DNA from 2 places in the Marinobacter sp. genome. Region 1 is predicted to be linked to the other one. Evidence: predicted binding sites of a transcription regulator. Region 1 holds the regulator's gene; the other holds the start of a gene.
What was found. Region 1 encodes sigma-54, which starts transcription at its own class of promoters, with help from an activator protein. Its sites were predicted from a motif close to ANTGGCATNNANNTTGCTNT; they were not measured.

Region 1 (7,718 bases):
CCTGCCGATGTCGGCACACAGTCATAACCCTGGTAAACCGCAATCCAGGCGCAGACAAAGCCGAAAACAACGCTTTTGATGACGCCGTTGAGGACATCATCGACAAAATCCACCGACGACTGCATGTTGCCCCAGAAGGAGCCTTCGAACACGCCCAGCCAGTCTACACCCACCAGCATACCGCCCCAGATGCCGACCACCGAGAAAATCACCGCAAGCACCGGCATGGCAATAAACCCGGCCCAGAGCCGGGGCGCAATGACCCGCCGCAGTGGGTCCACGCCCATCATTTCCATGCTGGACAGCTGCTCTGTGGCCTTCATCAAACCGATCTCTGCCGTCAGCGCCGAACCCGCCCGGCCCGCAAACAACAACGCAGTCACCACGGGCCCAAGTTCGCGCACCAGGGTCAGGGCTATCATCTGGCCAATGGCCGCTTCAGAGCCGTAATCGCTGAGGATCGTGTACCCCTGCAGCCCCAGCACCATGCCGATAAACAGACCGGACACCACAATTATGGCCAGGGACAGCACGCCAACGGCGTACAGCTGCTTCAGAAGAAGCGGAAAACCGGTCGCAGGCCTGGGCACACCGCCCAGAACGCCCGCCAGGAAACGACCTGAGCGGCCGAATGACGAAACAATATCAAGCCCGAGACGCCCAAATGCCGCGATTCTCTCGATCAAGACACACCTCCGGACAACCCGAAGTCCTGGGCGGCGCCCTCGGCTGGGTAATGGAATGGAACCGGGCCATCCGGCTGCCCCTGGAGAAACTGCTGGACCTGCTCGGAAGGATGCGCCCGCAACTCTTCCGGCGTGCCCTCACCAATTACCTTGCCGTCCGAGATGATGCAGGCGTAATGGCAGATGCTCAGGGATTCAGGAACATCGTGGGAGACCAGGACGCTGGTCAGCCCCATGGAACTGTTCAGATCGCGGATCAGTTTTACCAGAACGCCCATGGCAATCGGGTCCTGGCCGGCAAATGGCTCGTCGTACATGATGAGCTCCGGATCCAGGGCAATACTGCGGGCCAGGGCCACCCGGCGGGTCATGCCGCCGGACAACTCCGAGGGCATCAACTGGCGGGCACCACGCAAACCAACGGCCTCCAGTTTCATCAGAACTATGTCGCGGATCATGTCTTCCGGCAGTTTCGTGTGCACCCGCAGCGGGAAGGCCACATTCTCGAACACGCTCAGGTCGGTGAAAAGGGCCCCGCTCTGGAACAGCATGCCCATCTTTTCCCGAAGACTGTAAAGAGCCTTGCGCTTGAGCTTCGGAACCTCATGACCATCCACCACAACACTGCCGGAATCCGGCCTGAGCTGACCGCCAATAAGACGCAGCAGTGTGGTTTTGCCGGTTCCGCTGGGGCCCATAATGGCGGTAATTTCCCCACGGGGAATATCCAGGCTGACACCGTCGAAGATACGGCGCCCGGAGCGGGAGAACACGACATCCTTGAGCGATATGTAAGCCGGTGAATCCATAGTCCTTACCTTTTAAAGAGGGGCTACATTATGCCAAGGAGCGCCCGAGCTCAATCCAAAGAGCGCAAAATGTCCTGATAGCAATGATCAGTTTGACTGAACTTTCAGTAACCGGGCATCGTTGCCGGGTGAAAATGGTATACTCTGCCCAACTTTTTAAATGTCCCGACAGCCAGGCCGAAAGCCCGATGACCGAACAGACTCCCAGCGATTTCCGATCTTCTGCCATCCGCGCCATCCGCATCGAGCGCGACGCCATTGATGCCCTTGAGGGCCGGATCGACGACCAGTTCACGCGGGCCTGTGAAGTTATCATGAACTGCAAGGGCCGCGTGGTCGTGACCGGCATGGGGAAATCCGGCCACATTGGCAACAAGATTGCTGCCACCCTGGCCAGTACCGGCACACCATCGTTTTTCGTGCATCCCGGTGAGGCAAGCCACGGCGATATGGGCATGATCACGCCTCAGGATGTGGTGATCGCCATTTCCAATAGCGGCAACACCAGCGAGGTGATCACCATTCTGCCGCTGATCAAACGCATGGGCGCCCCACTGATCAGCATGACTGGCAATTCCAACTCCACCCTGGCCCGGGAAGCCGTCGCCAACCTGGACGTCAGTGTCATGGTGGAAGCCTGCCCCCTGGGCCTGGCGCCCACCTCCTCAACAACGGCCACCCTGGTCATGGGCGATGCACTGGCAGTCGCCCTGCTTGAGGCCCGCGGCTTCAGTGCCGAGGATTTTGCGTTCTCCCATCCCGGTGGCAGCCTGGGACGCCGGCTGCTGCTCCGGGTGTCCGACATCATGCACACCGGTGACCAGATTCCGGTGGTCAATGAGGGAACGCTCTTGAGTGGCGCACTTCTTGAGATCTCCCGAAAAGGCCTCGGCATGACCACCGTTGTCAACGAAGAAGGCACTCTTACCGGAATATTTACGGACGGTGACCTGCGCCGGACTCTTGATCGATCGGTGGATATCCATAATACGCCTATCAATGAGGTGATGACCCGGAATGGCAAAACCATCCAGGCCGACCACCTGGCGGCGGAAGCGCTGAATATCATGGAGGAAATGAAGATCAACGCCCTGCCGGTAACGGACGATGGCGGCGCCCTCATTGGCGCCATCAATATGCACGATCTGCTACGGGCCGGCGTAATCTAGGGGCTATGAGGAGCTATTTGACATGAAGCACCAATGGCCGGACTCCCTGCTGGCAAAAGCCGCCAAAATCCGCCTGATTGCCCTGGATGTCGACGGTATCATGAGCGATGGCAAGCTTTACTTCAGCGCCAACGGTGATGAACTGAAGGCATTCAACATTCTGGACGGTCTGGGATTGAAACAGCTTATGTCAGCCGGCATTACCGTGGCCGTTATTACCGGCCGCCGGTCGCCATTGACCGAGAAGCGCATGCGGGATCTGGGCATCCCGCACCTGATGCAGGGCCGCGAGGACAAGAAAGTAGCCCTGCAGGAACTCGTCAGCACCATGGATATCAGCCCCGAAGCCATCGCCTATATGGGCGACGACCTTCCAGACCTGCCGGCGTTGAGGTTCGCCGGGCTCGGCATCACCGTGCCCAATGGCTACTGGCTGGTGCAGCAACATGCCGACTACTGCACCCATGCCCGGGGTGGCGAAGGGGCGGTGCGGGAAGCCTGCGACCTGCTGCTGACTGCCCATGGCAAGCTTGATTCTGCCCTTGCGCCCTACCTGGAGCCCGAGGCATGAACTGGCTCCCGGACCGGCCCTGGCTGCGAACACTGGCACTCGCCGGCACCGTGGTGGCAGCGGTCTTTTTGCTCTGGCAAAGCGATGAGCCACCGGTCATTGATGATGATGCCGCGGCGCTGCGAGGCGATGCCGAGCCAGACGGCTTCGTGGTGAATGGCAAGTACACATCCTTCAACGAATCGGGCAACCTGAAGATCCGGTTCTCCAGCCCCCGCATTGAACAGTTCGAGGAAGGTAACCTGGCCACCATGGAATCTCCCCGCGCCGAACTTTATGGCGGCGAGAGTGCCCTGCCCTGGATTGTTGAAGCCGAGAATGGCAGCCTGCTGCAGAACCAGAATCTGGTGTACCTGACGGACAATGTCCGGATTCAGCGCACTATTGGCGAACGGGACGCCACCCTGACAACATCAAGCCTGACCCTGGATAACGACCGGGGCATGGTTTATACAGACGCACCCGTAGAAATACGCGACGTTACCGGCATTACCCGGGCCACGGGCATGAAAGCGTGGATAGACGAGCGGATTCTGGAACTGAACTCCCAGGTGGAAGGACGCTATGAAACCGGAAACTAACCGATACCGGAGCCTGCTGGCCGCTCTGCTGACGGTCGCAATGATCGGCCCGGCGGCCGCTTTCGATCTTGATTCCGACACCCCCATCAAGGTCACCGCCGACAATGCCCGCCTGGATGACGGCCAGGGTATTGCCACCTACACCGGGACTGTGGAGCTCGAGCAGGGCAACACCCGCCTGAGTGCGGACCGTGTGGTGCTGTATCGCACAGAAGACGGCCTGAGCCGGATCGAAGCCTCTGGCACTCCTGCCAGGTACCGGCAGCCGGCGCGGGATGGCGAGAGCGAAACCGATGCCCGTGCAATGAACATTACCTGGTCGGCTACAGACAGCCGACTGACCTTTGAACGGGAAGCAGTCATCGAGCAGAATGGCAACCTGTTCCGTGGCGACGTCATTCACTATGATACCGCTGGTCGGGTTGTCACCGCTGAAGGCGGGGCAGACGCTGGCGAGGGTGGCGGCCGTGTCGAGATGGTGATTCAGCCACGCAGCGCCGACAGACGCACTGATAGACAGGAAACCGATGGCAGTTCTGAGAGCCAGTAATCTGGCAAAGAGTTACAAACAGAAAAAAGTGGTAATCGACGTTTCCCTGGAAATCCGCAGTGGGGAAATTGTCGGGCTGCTTGGCCCCAACGGCGCCGGTAAAACCACCTGCTTCTATATGATCGTCGGGCTGGTCCCTGCTGATCGTGGCCGTATCACGATCGACAGCCGGGATATTACGCCCCTGCCCATGCACGGCCGAGCCCGCCAGGGTATTGGTTACCTGCCCCAGGAAGCCTCGGTGTTCCGCAAACTGTCGGTACGCGACAATATCATGGCCATCCTCGAAACCCGCCAGGGTATGGGCAAGGCCGAGCGGGAGAAAAAACTCGAGGAGTTATTGGAGGAGTTCCACATAACCCACATCCGGGACAGCGTTGGTATGGCCCTGTCCGGCGGTGAACGGCGACGGGTAGAGATTGCCCGGGCGCTGGCCATGGAACCGGCCTTCATTCTTCTGGATGAACCCTTCGCCGGTGTCGACCCCATATCCGTCAGTGATATCAAGCACATCATCCGGCACCTGCGGGACAAAGGTATCGGAGTATTGATTACCGATCATAACGTGCGAGAAACCCTGGACATCTGCGAAAACGCCTACATTGTGTCCGGCGGCCATATCATCGCCTCTGGCAATGCCGATGCGATCCTGGCCAACCAGCAAGTCAAGGAAGTCTACCTGGGCGACGAATTCAGGCTGTGACACCGAATGGCTCATTGTTTTGATGATCTGTAGCAAGTAAACTCGGCAAAGAACTTGCTAGGGTAAAATAAAACTACGGCAAGTAACCGGCATATATAGATTTTTTCACGACTTATGACACAAAGCGCTGATGAGTGACGGATCCTGAACCATGGTTATGAAAGCCTCCTTACAGTTAAAGCTGGGTCAGAGCCTGACCATGACGCCCCAGCTGCAACAGGCTATCCGGCTTCTCCAGCTCTCCACCCTCGACCTCCAGCAGGAAATCCAGCAGGCACTGGAATCAAACCCAATGCTGGAGACTTCCGAGGACGACGATCAGAACGATGCAGCTACAGAGAACGATGAGCGCGAAGCCAACGCCACCGAATCAGCTGCTGAAACCGCGCCGGAACCGTCCAGCGACTGGGACGAATCGGAAAACGGCCCGGACTGGTCTTCTGAAAACGACATCCCGGACAACATTCCGGACGACCTGCCGGTAGACACTGCCTGGGACGACATATACCAGTCTGCACCCGCCCCGGCCGCCCGCAATGACGACGAAAACGATCACGATTTCGAAACCCGAAACTCGCCCACCGAAACACTTCAGGATCACCTGGAATGGCAGCTCAATCTGACCCCGCTGAGTGAACGGGACCAGGCCATTGCCCATGCCCTGATGGACGCGGTGGATGAGCGGGGCTATCTCACCAGCCCGCTGGAGGAAATCCACGCCGGACTGCTGGATGAGAACGAGGAAGACCCTCTTGAACTGGATGAAGTGGAGGCCGTCCTGCACCGCCTGCAGCACTTTGATCCGCCCGGTGTGTTTGCCCGGGACCTTCAGGAATGCCTGCTGATCCAGCTCAACCAGCTGCCGCCAGACACGCCCTGGCTGGCCCAGGCGCGACTGGTGATCACCCATTACATTAACCTGCTGGGCAACCGGGACTACGCACAGTTGCTGCGCCGCAGCCGCCTGAAAGAGGATCAGCTCAGGGAAGTCCTGGCATTGATCACCGGTCTGAACCCGCGGCCGGGTGACGTCATTGACCGCGCCGAACCCGACTACGTCATTCCGGATGTCATCGTTCGCAAGCACAATGGCCGCTGGCGCGTTGAACTGAATCCGGAAATTGCACCACGCATCCGGGTCAATGCCAGCTATGCTTCACTTATAAGGCGTGCGGACAGCAGTGCAGACAACACCTACCTGCGTGATCAGTTGCAGGAGGCCAAATGGTTTATCAAGAGCCTGCAGAGCCGCAATGAGACCCTGCTGAAAGTGGCGACCCGTATTGTCGAGCACCAGCAGGGATTCCTGGATCACGGCGAGGAAGCCATGAAGCCGTTGATCCTCTCGGACATCGCCCAGGCGGTAGAAATGCATGAATCGACGATTTCACGGGTAACCACCCAGAAATACATGCATACGCCCCGGGGCATTTTCGAGCTGAAGTATTTCTTCTCCAGCCATGTCAGCACTGACGAGGGTGGAGAATGCTCCTCCACGGCCATACGCGCGATGATCAAGAAACTGATTGCGGCGGAAACGCCCAAAAAGCCGTTGAGCGACAGTAAAATTGCAGCCATGCTAGGGGAACAGGGAATCAAGGTTGCGCGACGCACCGTTGCCAAGTACCGGGAGGCCATGCACATTCCGCCGTCCAACGAGCGCAAGCGGCTGGTTTGAATACCCCGGGGCGGGACGCAACACCGTATTCGCCGGCGCACAATGCGCCAGCACCCAGACCGGCTCCCGGGAGCCGGCATGATGACAACAGGAGACGCCTATGCAACTCAATATTTCAGGCCATCACGTAGAACTGACTCCCGCACTGAAGGATTATGTTTCCGAGAAGTTCGAAAAGCTCGAGCGTCACTTTGACCACATCAGTAACTGCCAGGTGACCCTGGAAGTGGAAAAGGTGCGTCAGATTGCGGAAGCCACGTTGCATGTGGTTGGTGGTGAGATTCACGCAAAGGCAGAAAACGAGGATATGTACGCAGCCATCGATGCCCTCATCGACAAGCTGGACCGCCAGATTCTCAAGCACAAGGAAAAGAATGTAGACCGGATGCACGGAAACGGCTCTCGCTAACTGGCTGTTTTCATGCAATTCATCTAATCGAGCTGCGACATGAGCAACATGTCGCAGCCTTTTTTTTAACGGAAACGCAGTCGATCCATGAGCGACACATCCCTGACCATAGACAACATTCTTGCGCCGGAGCTCACCCTCTGCAGGGTAGCTGCGTCCAGCAAGAAACGGGCCCTGGAGTTTATTGCCGAGCAGATAAACCATCAGGACAACACGCTCAGCGAGACCCAGCTTTTCAACAACCTGATTTCCCGTGAGCGCCTGGGCAGCACCGGCATTGGCCAGGGAATCGCCATTCCCCACTGCCGCCTGGAAGGCCTTGATCACGTGGTGGGCGTACTGATGACGCTTGAAGAAAGCGTTGAATTCGATGCTATCGACAATCAGCCGGTGGATCTGATTTTTGCCCTGATCGTCCCAAAAGAGGCAACCAGCGAACACCTGGAGCTGCTGAGCCAACTGGCGGAGAAGTTCAATGAGCGGTCGTTCTGTGATCGCCTCCGGCAATGCGAGGACGCCAGCACGCTGTACCAGCGCATGACCGCCTCAGGCGGCTGATATT
Region 2 (7,718 bases), 2.3 Mb from region 1:
GATGGCACCGACCGGATCGTCAATGCGCAGCTTGTCCATGGTCACGATGGAGAATACAACCAGGGTGCCGCCGATGGCGCCGATGATGGTGGCCAGCAGGGGAGAAGGGTCCGCCGGCTCGGCAGTGATGGCAACCAGGCCAGCCAAGGCACCGTTCAGGGCCATGGTCAGGTCGGCTTTGCCGAACATCAGACGTGCCACGATCAGGGCAGCAATCAGGCCACCGGCGGCAGCTGCGTTGGTGTTCAGGAACACGTTGGCAACTTCGTTGGCGACACCGATGCCGCCCAGCTTCAGGGTAGAGCCGCCGTTGAAGCCGAACCAGCCCATCCACAGGATGAAGGTACCAAGCGTTGCCAGGGGCAAGTTGGCACCTGGGAAGGCGCGGATCTCGCCTTTGGCGCCGTACTTGCCTTTACGGGCACCGAGGAGGATCACGCCAGCGAGGGCAGCTGCTGCACCGGCCATGTGAACGATACCGGAACCGGCGTAGTCGCTGTAGCTCAGCTCGTACATGCCAAATACCGCGTCACCGTTCCAGGTCCAGGAACCCTGCATCGGGTAGATGAAACCACACATAACAACGGCGAAGCCCAGGAAGGCCCAGAGTTTCATACGCTCAGCCACAGCACCGGAGACGATGGACATGGCGGTTGCAACGAAGACAACCTGGAAGAAGAAGTCAGAAGCGCCGCTGTATTCGCCCATGTCGCCGAAGCCGGCTTCAGTGGAGGCTGCAATAACGCCCGCAATCGCTGCGTCGTCCATCTCGGCAACAGTTGTTACACCGCTCAGGAAGATACCGCCGTCGTACATGATGTCGTAGCCGACAATCAGGTACATGGTACAGGCGACCGCAAACAGGGCCACGTTCTTGGTCAGGATTTCGGTGGTGTTCTTGGCACGCACCAGGCCGGCTTCCAGCATGGCAAAGCCAGCGGCCATCCACATGACCAGGGCACCGCAAATCAGGAAGTAAAAGGTATCCAGCGCATACTGGAGTTCAAAGATGTGATTAAGATTGCTTTCCATATGAAGCCCTCCGCACGAGGCTTTTCAGGTTATAAATTTTTTTGCGTTGGCTGATCGAAAAATCAGAGCTGGTTCAGACCGCTTCTTCGCCGGTTTCGCCAGTCCGGATCCGGATGGCTTGAGCCAGTTCAGTCACGAAGATCTTGCCGTCACCGATCTTGCCGGTGTTCGCCGCCTTGGTGATGGACTCGATAACCTGGTCCAGAAGGTTGTCGCCGATCGCAACTTCCACCTTCACCTTGGGCAGGAAATCCACCACGTATTCCGCGCCACGATAGAGTTCTGTGTGGCCTTTTTGCCGACCGAAGCCTTTGACTTCAGTGACGGTTACGCCTTGTACGCCAATCTCGGATAGTGCCTCACGGACATCATCCAACTTGAAAGGCTTGATGATCGCTGTCACAAGTTTCATTGCTTTCTCCTTGGTAAAGCCGTCTCAACAGTGAGGGCCCGTCGGCCGGTTGTTGAGCTCGGGATGCTGCCACCTCGCACACCAATTGTGCGGATTGCGTACGAGAGCTTTAGCATCGTGTATGCCAACGCAAAAAAATATTTTAAAAACAATAGGCTACAATATCCGCGTACCAGAATGGCGCAAACTTGTGCACCAAAATAGAGCGGGTAGCCGGCCAGTGAGCCAATTTGGAGCGAGCTCCCTGGCCCTTCGCCACTTATTATAGGGTCGACCACCTACAGTATGGCAGGGGCTGCGGTGTGATACACTCCCGCTAACCGGCAACCGGCCCTGTCTTTTAGTCGAAGCCGGATATTTCAGGAATTTGTGAGGTGACGTGTGAAAGGTCCACAGGATATTTTTTCCCAGCTGCAGGGCCAGTTCGGCCAGATTGTTCCCGACATGGCCCGCGCTGCACGGGAAGATTTTGAAACCCAGGCCCGGGCCACCGTGATGGCCGTTCTGTCTCGCCTGGAGTTGGTAACCCGGGAGGAGTTTGACGCCCAGCAGGCAGTCCTGCTGAAGACCCGTGAAAAGGTCGACGCGCTCGAGAAGCGGGTGGCCGAGCTGGAAAATTCCCTGCAGAAACAATAAATCCCGGACACGCCCGGCAGGATGCCGGGCAAGCATTTCCGGTCACCACCATGGAAGGTTGTCATGCTCGCTATCGTTCACTCTCGCGCCACCATTGGCGTGTCCGCCCCCGCCGTTACTGTTGAAGTTCATCTCTCAGGCGGGCTGCCTGCGCTCTCGATCGTAGGGCTGCCAGAAACCGGTGTCAGAGAAAGCAAGGAGCGTGTTCGAAGCGCCCTTCTCAACGCAGGCTTCGAATTTCCCGCTCGCAGAATTACCATCAATCTCGCGCCTGCTGATCTGCCCAAAGAGGGCGGCCGGTTTGATTTGCCCATTGCCCTGGGCATCCTGGCGGCTTCGGGCCAGATTCCGGTGGACAGTCTTTCCGATTGCGAATTTCTTGGCGAATTGTCCCTTGATGGTGCATTGAGGCCGCTCAAGGGTGTATTGCCGGCTGTGCTTGCCGCCCGGGAGGATCAGCGGAGTTTGCTGGTTCCGCACGGGAATGCCGAGGAAGCGGCCCTGGCCAGCCAGGGTGACGTATTGGCCGCCGGTCACCTGTTGGCGGTGTGTGAGCACCTGAGTGGCCGCGCCCGTCTGGTGCCAGTGCCCAAATCTTCGCTGCAAGAGCCGCCGGGCAACAAGGGGGAGGTGCCGGATCTGTCCGATGTCCGCGGCCAGCGGGTTCCCCGCAGGGCATTGGAGGTGGCAGCGGCAGGTAGTCACAATCTGCTGTTCTTCGGCCCACCGGGAACCGGCAAGAGTATGCTCGCCAGTCGGTTACCCGGTATTCTTCCGGGGCTGGATGATGCTGCTGCCATGGAAGTCGCCAGCGTGCATTCGGTGGCCGGGCTTCCTATTCGTCCCGGGGGCTGGCGGGAACCGCCCTTCCGATCGCCTCATCATACCGCATCGGCTGTTGCCCTGGTGGGCGGGGGCAGCAGCCCGAGGCCCGGGGAAATCTCCCTGGCTCATCGGGGCGTACTTTTCCTGGATGAATTGCCAGAGTTCGAACGTCGGGTTCTGGAGGTGTTGCGGGAGCCGATGGAAACCGGTGAGATCTCGATCAGCCGCGCGGCGCGGCAGGTGAATTTTCCAGCGCGATTTCAGGTGGTGGGCGCAATGAACCCTTGCCCCTGTGGTTATAGTGGTCATCCCACCATCGAGTGTCAGTGCACGCCGCAACAGGTTGCCCGTTACCGATCGAAAATTTCCGGCCCGCTTCTGGACAGGTTTGACCTGCACGTTGAAGTGCCTGTGCAGGGCGGCGACGTACTGATGCAGCAGGGCGGGGATGGTGAAACCAGTGCCGCGGTCCGGGAACGTGTCCTGATTGCCAGAGCCCGGCAATCAGAGCGGGGTTGTCTGAATGCCGCCTTATCCGGGCGTGAACTGCAGGCCGCTTGCAGGCTGGATCGCGAGGGAGAGCAGTTGCTCACCGGTGCCATGGAAAAGCTGGGACTTTCGGCCCGTGCATTACACCGCATATTGCGAGTTGCCCGAACACTTGCAGATCTGGAAGGCTGCGAAGAGCTTCGCCAGAGCCATTTGGTTGAAGCACTGGGCTACCGGCAGCTGGATCGACAACAGGGTCGTAACTCGGTGGTCTCCGCCTGAGCGAGGACACTCTGGTAAACTGTTGGCAAATACCGTTAAACAGACCCGCTGCCTGCGGTTAAGGATTGCAGATGACAGACCATAAAGAACCGCAAAACTCCCAGGATATCGCCGCCGAATCGCCGGTAACCACCCGCCGTGGCGTTCGCAGCTTCGTTTTGCGCCAGGGCCGAATGACAGAGGGCCAGAAGAAGGCGTTTGAGCGTAGCTGGCCGAAATACGGCCTGACCCGTGAGGATGGAATGATTGATCCACGCGAGGTCTTTGGCCGGGACAACATGCTCAACCTGGAAATCGGTTTTGGTATGGGCCGGTCCCTGGCTGAAATGGCCGAAGCGGCTCCCGAGCAGGATTTTATTGGTGTTGAGGTTCATCAGCCCGGTGTTGGCGCATTGCTCAAGGAGATTGAGGATCGGGGCCTGGAGAACGTCCGCATCTACAGCATAGACGCCAACGATGTCATTGATCTTTGCCTCCCGGACGCCTGTCTGGACCGGGTGATGGTGTTCTTCCCCGATCCCTGGCACAAGAAAAAGCATCACAAGCGCCGCCTGATTCAACACGAGTTTGTCCAGCGGGTTCGTCACAAGCTGAGAGTGGGTGGCATCCTGCACTTGGCGACCGACTGGGAGAATTACGCCGAGCACATGCTCGAGGTGATGAGCGAGTCTGAAGGCTTTGCTAACACCCAGGAGTCCGGGGGGTATTCACCGCGCCCTGACGACCGTCCGATTACCAAGTTTGAAAAGCGCGGTGAAACCCTGGGGCATGGCGTCTGGGACCTGTTGTTTTACCGGACCAACTGATAACCGGTGAGAGGGTCCTAGTGATGGGCCAGAGGGTGGCGCCGGGACGCGCGGATAATCACCAATCCTGCAATTCCGAGCGTGAGCGCCGTGAACTTGATCAGCGCGCACAGGGTTGCGGAGAGGCTCACTTCATCGGTGGGTGGATTGAAATTATTCAGCAACAGGATGTTCTCTGCGCCATCACTGAGGCCGGCGGTCGCGAACAGGGCCCGTACCCATCGGGCTCCCATTCGCTCACGAATACCGGGCCGGTCACGGGTGAAATGCCGTGTGAGATTTATGAGGGCGAGCATGTAAGCCGGGATGAACAGGAAGTCCAGCCACAGTGAAACCTTCGCCCAGGCAACCCCTTCGCTTCCCCAGCTGCGAAAAATGGCGTGGGCCTGATCCGCGGTGCCGGCCAGTTGATAGCTGACGATACCCTGGGGCGCGGAGGCGGTCTGTAGTGGCTGGTTGACCATAAGCAAGGCGAACAGCAGCACGGCAGCCACCACCAGGCTGGCTTTCAGGCTTTTCGGAAAGGCCGCCACTCCGTGTGCAGGGTCCATTACAGAAAACGCTCCAACAGGCTGTTCAGGTATCTCTGGCCCAAGTCAGTGGCCTGGAGCCGATCGATCACCATCAGCTTTTCATTTCGCAGTTGTTCAAGTTTTACCCCAACTGTTGTCAGGGGTAAACCCGTTCGTTCAGAAAAAAGGCTTTCATCCACTCCTTCTTTGAGCCTGAGGGCGTTCATCAGGAACTCCAGGGGTAAATCTTCCGCGGCTATGGCGTCTGTGCCAGCGGTACGGCTCCCGATCCTTTGCAGGTAGGCTTCGGGTTGGCGGGTTTTCCAGTAGCGCCTGATGCTGCCGTCGGCCAGACTGATCTTGCCGTGGGCGCCGGCCCCGAGGGCCAGATAGTCCCCGAAAGTCCAGTAGTTCAGATTATGGCGAGAGGCCTTTCCGCGGAGGCTCCAGGCCGAAACTTCGTAATCCTGGTATCCCTGATTGTGCAGCAAGTCTGAGCCGCGTCGATAGATGTCCCAGAGATGATCGTCGTCCGGCAGGTCTGGAGGCCGACTGTAAAATTCAGTATTGGGCTCGAGGGTCAACTGATACCAGGACAGGTGAGGCGGCTCGTAGTCCAGGGCGGTCTGGATGTCCTCAAGGGCCTGCTCTGGAGTCTGGCCCGGTAGGCCGTGCATCAGGTCGACGTTGAAATTGTCGAAGCCGGCTCGGCGAGCGGTGCGTATCGCGCGGTGAGCGGCATCGGCGTCATGAATTCGGCCCAGGGCTTTCAGGTGATCGGCGTTAAAGCTCTGCACGCCGATGGACAGGCGGTTGATGCCCGCCTTCCGGAAGGCTTCGAAGCGGCCGGTTTCAAGCGTTCCCGGGTTGGCTTCCAGAGTGATCTCGGCATCTGCCTCAAAGTTGAGTCTTGCCTGTAATTCCCGGAACAGCCGATCATAGAATTCTCCGCTCATCAGGGAGGGAGTGCCGCCGCCAATGAACACGGTTTCTATCGGCCGGTCGGTGGCAAAGGCCAGGTCCTGGTCGAGGTCTTCGAGTAGTGCCTCCAGATAGGCGGACTCGGGGATGGCCCCGGTAAAGGCGTGGGAGTTGAAATCACAGTAGGGGCACTTCCGCACGCACCATGGCACGTGAATATAGAGACTCAGTGGCGGCCGAACCGCCGCTGGCTGTCGATCTTTCGCGGTCTCAGCGTCGTTCAACGGGGTCAGGCCTCGGCCTTCAGCTGTTCCATTAGAATTTTCAGGGCTCGTCCGCGGTGGCTGATGCTGCTTTTCTCGGAGCGGGACAGTTTGGCCGCGCTGCAGCCATGCTCAGGAACAAGGAATACCGGGTCATAACCAAAACCGCCATCGCCCTGGGGTGATCTGAGGATCGAGCCCGGCCAGCGGCCATGGCAGATAATGGGGGTTGGGTCGTCTGGGTGACGGAGGTATACCAGCACGCAGTGAAACTGGGCGCCCCGGTGCCCATCTGGAACGCCGGCCATGGCGTCCAGCAGGGCGTTCACGTTGTCCTGGTCGGTCGCCGCCTCGCCGGCAAAGCGGGCGGAACGGACGCCGGGGCGGCCTTCGAGTGCATCCACCGCCAGACCGCTGTCGTCTGCCAGGGCCGGGAGCCCGGTTTCCCAGGCGGCATGGCGGGCCTTGAGGATCGCATTTTCGACAAAGGTCACCGCCGGCTCCTCGGCTTCACCGACGCCCAGTTCACCCTGGGCAACCGGCGTCATGCCCAGAGGTGACAGCAGCTCGGTCAGCTCGGCGATTTTCCCTTTATTATTGCTGGCGATGACAAGTCGGTTGGTCATATAGGCTTAATCGCTGAACAGTGTGTGAGCAAACCGCACCGCCAGGTCTTGCCGGTGTCCGGTAGGGCGGGCGGTGATATTGAAGGTCATCAGCTCGCCGGAAGAATACTGGTACTCGGCAATAAAATACACGGAGTCACCTTCCTGAATCCGGCGAAATGCCAGAAAGCGTACCTGTTGGACATCGTTGGAAACCTTGCCTTCTACCTGGCCGCTGACCGGCGACATGGAGCCGTCTTCGTTTTCCTTCATGATGGAAATATTGACGATACCGATGCCCTTGCTGCGTTGAAGATTGTTCGCCTTGGCGACTTCCGGGTCCAGGAATGTACTGGGCAGCACGCTCCAGAGCACTTTGTACTCGCCGAAATCTTTGGAGCCAGCCTGTGCTTGAAGGCTACACAGGCCGATGAGAGCAATTGCCAGCAGGTTGCGGAATGCGGAAAAGGTTTTTGCGATCATTGCTAGGTCTCCCGTGTGATTCGGTAAATGGCAATTTCACCCAACAAATTCGGCCACAGGCGCGCCAACCAGCTGTTCTGATGCTGGCCGTCTACCACCCGACGGCTTTTGATCCTGATGCCTTTCTGCCGGCACAGAGCCTCAAAATCCTTGAAGGTGCACAGCCTTATGTTAGGTGTGTTATACCATTTATACGGCAGCGCCTCGGATTCGGGCATACGCCCGCTCAAAGTCAGTCCCCAGCGCAGTCGCCAGTGGGCAAAGTTCGGGAAAGTTACGATGCCTTCGCTGCCAACCCGGAGCATTTCGTCCAGCACCTTGTCGGGGCGCCGGACCGCTTGAAGCGCCTGGGTCATCAGAACGATATCGAAGCTGCCGTCATCAAAGTTACCCAACCCCTGGGTATCCAGGTTCTGCTCGATAACCGCCACCCCGCGGCCCATGCAGGTGGT

Region 2: glnK (P-II family nitrogen regulator) is a predicted target of sigma-54. The motif match lies at 1,554-1,573, and genes of this name have one in related genera.

What each region holds. Positions count from the first base shown of each region.
Region 1 is NZ_OZ245935.1:1,515,721-1,523,438, forward strand. Features, by position in the region: gene mlaE (lipid asymmetry maintenance ABC transporter permease subunit MlaE) at 1-686, opposite strand, end outside; gene ACO06L_RS06890 (ABC transporter ATP-binding protein) at 683-1,495, opposite strand; gene ACO06L_RS06895 (KpsF/GutQ family sugar-phosphate isomerase) at 1,684-2,664, shown strand; gene kdsC (3-deoxy-manno-octulosonate-8-phosphatase KdsC) at 2,687-3,235, shown strand; gene lptC (LPS export ABC transporter periplasmic protein LptC) at 3,232-3,816, shown strand; gene lptA (lipopolysaccharide transport periplasmic protein LptA) at 3,800-4,366, shown strand; gene lptB (LPS export ABC transporter ATP-binding protein) at 4,344-5,069, shown strand; gene ACO06L_RS06920 (RNA polymerase factor sigma-54) at 5,227-6,747, shown strand; gene hpf (ribosome hibernation promoting factor) at 6,848-7,156, shown strand; gene ptsN (PTS IIA-like nitrogen regulatory protein PtsN) at 7,244-7,714, shown strand.
Region 2 is NZ_OZ245935.1:3,780,323-3,788,040, forward strand. Features, by position in the region: gene ACO06L_RS17280 (ammonium transporter) at 1-1,032, opposite strand, end outside; gene glnK (P-II family nitrogen regulator) at 1,106-1,444, opposite strand; gene ACO06L_RS17290 (accessory factor UbiK family protein) at 1,826-2,080, shown strand; gene ACO06L_RS17295 (YifB family Mg chelatase-like AAA ATPase) at 2,144-3,676, shown strand; gene trmB (tRNA (guanosine(46)-N7)-methyltransferase TrmB) at 3,748-4,482, shown strand; gene ACO06L_RS17305 (hypothetical protein) at 4,500-5,033, opposite strand; gene hemW (radical SAM family heme chaperone HemW) at 5,033-6,199, opposite strand; gene rdgB (RdgB/HAM1 family non-canonical purine NTP pyrophosphatase) at 6,205-6,804, opposite strand; gene ACO06L_RS17320 (DUF4426 domain-containing protein) at 6,811-7,266, opposite strand; gene metW (methionine biosynthesis protein MetW) at 7,269-7,718, opposite strand, start outside.